DNA from 2 places in the Vibrio algicola genome. Region 2 is predicted to be linked to the other one. Evidence: predicted binding sites of a transcription regulator. Region 2 holds the regulator's gene; the other holds the start of a gene.
The links. Region 2 encodes MetJ, which represses methionine synthesis genes. Its sites were predicted from a motif close to TTAGACNTNTANANGTCTAA; they were not measured.
Positions count from the first base shown of each region.

Region 1: a site for MetJ is predicted at 1,265-1,284, ahead of metN (methionine ABC transporter ATP-binding protein MetN). Genes of this name have one in related genera too.

Region 1 covers NZ_CP045699.1:600,103-602,313, forward strand. The annotation lists gene GFB47_RS02680 (methionine ABC transporter permease) at 1-111, opposite strand, end outside; gene metN (methionine ABC transporter ATP-binding protein MetN) at 101-1,135, opposite strand; gene gmhB (D-glycero-beta-D-manno-heptose 1,7-bisphosphate 7-phosphatase) at 1,509-2,066, shown strand.
Region 2 covers NZ_CP045699.1:219,442-221,652, forward strand. The annotation lists gene GFB47_RS01000 (malic enzyme-like NAD(P)-binding protein) at 1-665, shown strand, start outside; gene metJ (met regulon transcriptional regulator MetJ) at 1,210-1,527, opposite strand; gene GFB47_RS01010 (O-succinylhomoserine (thiol)-lyase) at 1,853-2,211, shown strand, end outside.

The sequences.
Region 1 (2,211 bases), 380 kb from region 2:
GCCAATCAAGCCAGCCACGCCGACCATGTAAAGGGTTTCCCAAGTGGCTGCCCAAATCAGACGAAAAGTGCGATGATCGTAATACCAATCCATGATGTGATCATAAAACATAGCCAAGTACCTCGACTTTAATATTGTGTTCTTTTAAGAAAATTAATGCTTGTTCAGCTTGCTCTTTTTCGCCAAAGAATTCTGCCACCATCAAGCCAAAACGAACGCCGCCAGCGTAATCAATATCTGAATTTAAAATACTGACATCGATATCAAACTTACGGGAAATTTGGCTTATCACCGGAGCATCAATTGACGCGCCCGTAAACTCTAATCGCACCAAAGGAATCGACCCTTCTACCCGCGTTTTTTGTAAGCGCGCTTGGTAATCATCAGGGATTGATAAGTCGAGAGTAGAGCGGATAAATTGTTGTGCCAATTCGGTTTTAGGGTGGGCAAAAATATCACTCACTAAACCTTGTTCAACCAATAAACCGCCCCCAATGATCGCCACTTTGTCACAGATATTTTTTACCACATCCATTTCGTGAGTAATGATCAATATGGTTAAGTTTAATGTTTGATTGATGGTTTTAAGCAGTTCTAAAATTGATTTTGTGGTCGCAGGATCAAGCGCGCTGGTGGCTTCATCACACAATAATACTTTAGGGTCGGAGGCTAACGCACGAGCAATCGCCACACGTTGTTTTTGTCCGCCACTTAAATTAGCAGGGTAAGTATCTCGTTTATCGGCCAGACCAACCAGTTGCAGTAGCTCTGATACTTTGGTTTCAATTTGCGCGCTTGGCACTTTTGCGAGCTCAAGCGGCAGCGCAATATTATTAAACACGGTGCGAGATGACAACAAATTGAAGTGTTGGAAAATCATGCCAATATTACGACGAGCATGGCTTAATTGAGTATTGGAAAGCTGAGTAAGATCAACACCATCGACAATTACATTGCCTGAGGTAGGAGCTTCTAGCATGTTGACACAACGGATAAGCGTGCTTTTTCCGGCACCCGATGAGCCGATCACACCGCAAATCTCACCTTGGGGAACGGTAAGGTCGATGTCTTTCAGGGCGATGATTTGTTTACTTCCCTGATAAAAGATTTTGTTAACTTTTTTTATTTCAATCATTTAACAACCTAAATTGTATCCATACAATATATTTTTTTTGCATAATGCACGAAATACAGTGGAAAAGTACAGCGTGTTTGCAATCTATAGTCGATGCTATTGTTTTGTGTGCTACAAGTCAATGGCTATTTATACATCTAGACGGCTAAAAGTTAAGGGTTGAACGGTTTGATGGATAAATGCACAGAACTATTTTCTAAATCATTGATTATATACAGTGATCTAATAACAATATGATGCTAATGGGCTTATGTCAGTATAAAAAAGAATAAGCAGATGAAGTCATAAATAAAGCGTGCGATAATTAGCGGCAATAACACACGTCATTTTGTCGATGAAGTGCCAGTAATGAACTCACAGAGAGAGTGCTATTTTGTCTAAACCAGCCGTTTTTATCGATCGTGATGGCGTAATCAACGTTGATCATGGTTATGTTAGTAAAGTTGATGATTTTGAGTATATCGATGGTGTTTTTGACGCAACGAAAGCGATCAAAGATCTAGGTTATCAATTAGTACTGGTGACCAATCAATCGGGCATTGCTCGTGGTTACTACACCGAAAAACAATTCCTCACGTTAACCGAGTGGATGGACTGGAACTTTGTTGATCAAGGTGTTGAGTTTGATGGTTTCTATTACTGCCCACATCATATTGAAGGCAGTGAAGAGAAATACGTACAAGAATGTGATTGCCGTAAACCGCAGCCGGGCATGTTCTTATCCGCTCAAGATGAACTCGATATCGATATGCCAAATTCAATCATGGTGGGTGATAAAGAAGCCGATATGCAAGCGGCGATCAGTGCCGGTGTCGGTACGCGTATTTTAGTTCGTAGTGGTAAAGCGGTTACCGATGCAGCCGAAGCCTTAGCGACAGTGGTTCTCGATAGCATTAAAGATGTGCCGAAGTATTTGGCTGAGAATAACTAGCTAAACGCTGCCTGAGTCTTGTGACTAAATATTGCGTGGCTAAAAGTAAAACTTGCTCGGGCACTTGGAAGTATTCGTTTGAAAAAATCCGCTTGGAAATATCTGTATAGAAGTATCCACTTGGAAGAATGAAAGCCAGATCACG
Region 2 (2,211 bases):
TAGGCGCGGGCGCAGCGGCAGTCGCTTGTATGGAACTATTGATCAAATGTGGCGCATTGCGCGAAAAAATCTACATGCTTGACCGTAAAGGTGTGATCCATACACGTCGTGACGATCTTAATGAATACAAGCAATTGTTCGCCAATAACACCGACATGCGCACCCTTGAAGATGTGATTACAGGGGCAGATTTATTCTTAGGGGTATCAGGTCCAAACTTACTGCCACCTGAAGCTTTGGCATTAATGGCAGACAAACCGGTGGTATTTGCTTGTTCAAACCCAGATCCTGAAATCAAACCAGAAATTGCTGCCAAAGTACGTAATGATTTGATCATGGGGACCGGACGCAGTGATTACCCAAACCAAGTTAACAACGTGATTTGTTTCCCATTCATTTTCCGTGGTGCGTTGGACGTTCGTGCCAGTGAAATTAACACTGAAATGAAATTGGCTGCGGTAGAGGCGATTCGTCAGTTGGCTAAAGAAGAAGTGCCAGCGGAAGTGTTAGCTGCTGCAGGGGTTGAATCATTAAGCTTTGGCTCGGAGTACATTATTCCAAAACCAATGGATCCACGTTTATTACCACGCGTTGCTGGCGCTGTCGCTCGCGCGGCGGTGAAGTCTGGTGTGGCGCGTATTGCGTTACCTGAGCAGTACAAATAAATTTTAATACCAATTCCATTTTATATTTGATCAATTTGAATACGCCGAAAAGACGCTGATCCGTCCTTGATCGCTTAAGACAAGGCACCCATGGCTTTTGATACTTTTCTCTGTACTCAATTTTGAATGATCATTAAATTTATGGAATTGGTATAAGTCCTTTCTAATTGAAGAAAGTTGAACAAAAAAAGCCCGATCAAATCTAATTTGATCGGGCTTTTTTTGTTCGTTTCTAGGGGCTGTTGATCTTTCGTGATTAAATTTTGTTCGAGATAAAAGCCTTTTAATCGAGGCAAGTCGATTGAAGCCTAGTTATTCTAAGTAAATGAGACTTAACGAAGAGTAAAAGGCTTTTAGCCGAACCCTTCGGGCTGCGTTTGTTGGTCTTTTCTACTTCGTCATCGGCTTTTCGTGTAGCCAGCTACACCACAAAGCCTCTTCCTTGTATAAAAACCCAACAATTCGCAGCAAAAACAACCACGAAAGATTAACAGCCCCTAGTCATCAATTTTTAGTGATTAATGACTAAAATGAGAATCGGTTGTTAATCATCAAAAGCTTCGAATTCGATGCCCATTTCGGTCATCAGTTTTTTCACTTCTGCTGGCAGATCATCAGGGCGATCTTTTCGTAAGTCTTCATCGGTTGGCAGAGGCTGACCGGTATAAGCATGCAAAAATGCTTCACACAACAATTCACTATTAGTGGCATGGCGCAGGTTATTGACTTGGCGACGAGTTCTCTCATCTGTCAGTATTTTTAATACTTTGAGCGGAATAGAAACTGTGATTTTTTTAACTTGTTCACTTTTTTTCCCATGTTCCGCATACGGGCTAATGTAGTCACCATTCCAATCGGCCATCATGTACCTTCGCTGTTTATTGTTGTTATATCAATCAAGGTAAATATCTGATCATCTCATTACTTTGATTGGTATTATTAATTGTCAGGGTGCGATTCTAGCGGCATTGACTGCCACAAGTAAAGACGTTTAGACGTCCAGAAGTGTTGACGTCTTGATTTGGTAGCGATAAAGTAGCAGAAAAGAACGAGAGAAAGCACAATACTGCCTAAAAAAACGGTAAGATTGAATTTCTGTCAAACAATTGATTCGTGATTGCGGTTTTAACTCTTTAAATCAATCTATTTTCAAAGAAAACAAAGCGCAAATGGAAAAGGAAGACACCATGAGTTCAAGAAAGCCTGCTACTGTTGCTGTGCGTACCGGTATTGAATCGGATTCTCAATATCACGCGGTCGTGCCACCGATTTATCTTTCTACCAACTACGGCTTTCCTGCCTTTGGTGAAGTGCCGCAATACGACTATACCCGCTCGGGCAACCCTAACCGCGGACTACTTGAACAAGCATTGTCAGAATTAGAGTCAGGTGCAGGCGCGGTGATCACCAATTGTGGTACTTCGGCTCTAAATTTATGGGTGTCGGCTTTCTTAAGCCCTGATGATTTAATTATTGCGCCGCATGATTGTTACGGTGGTACTTATCGTTTATTTAATACGCGCGCGCAAAAAGGTGACTTTAAAGT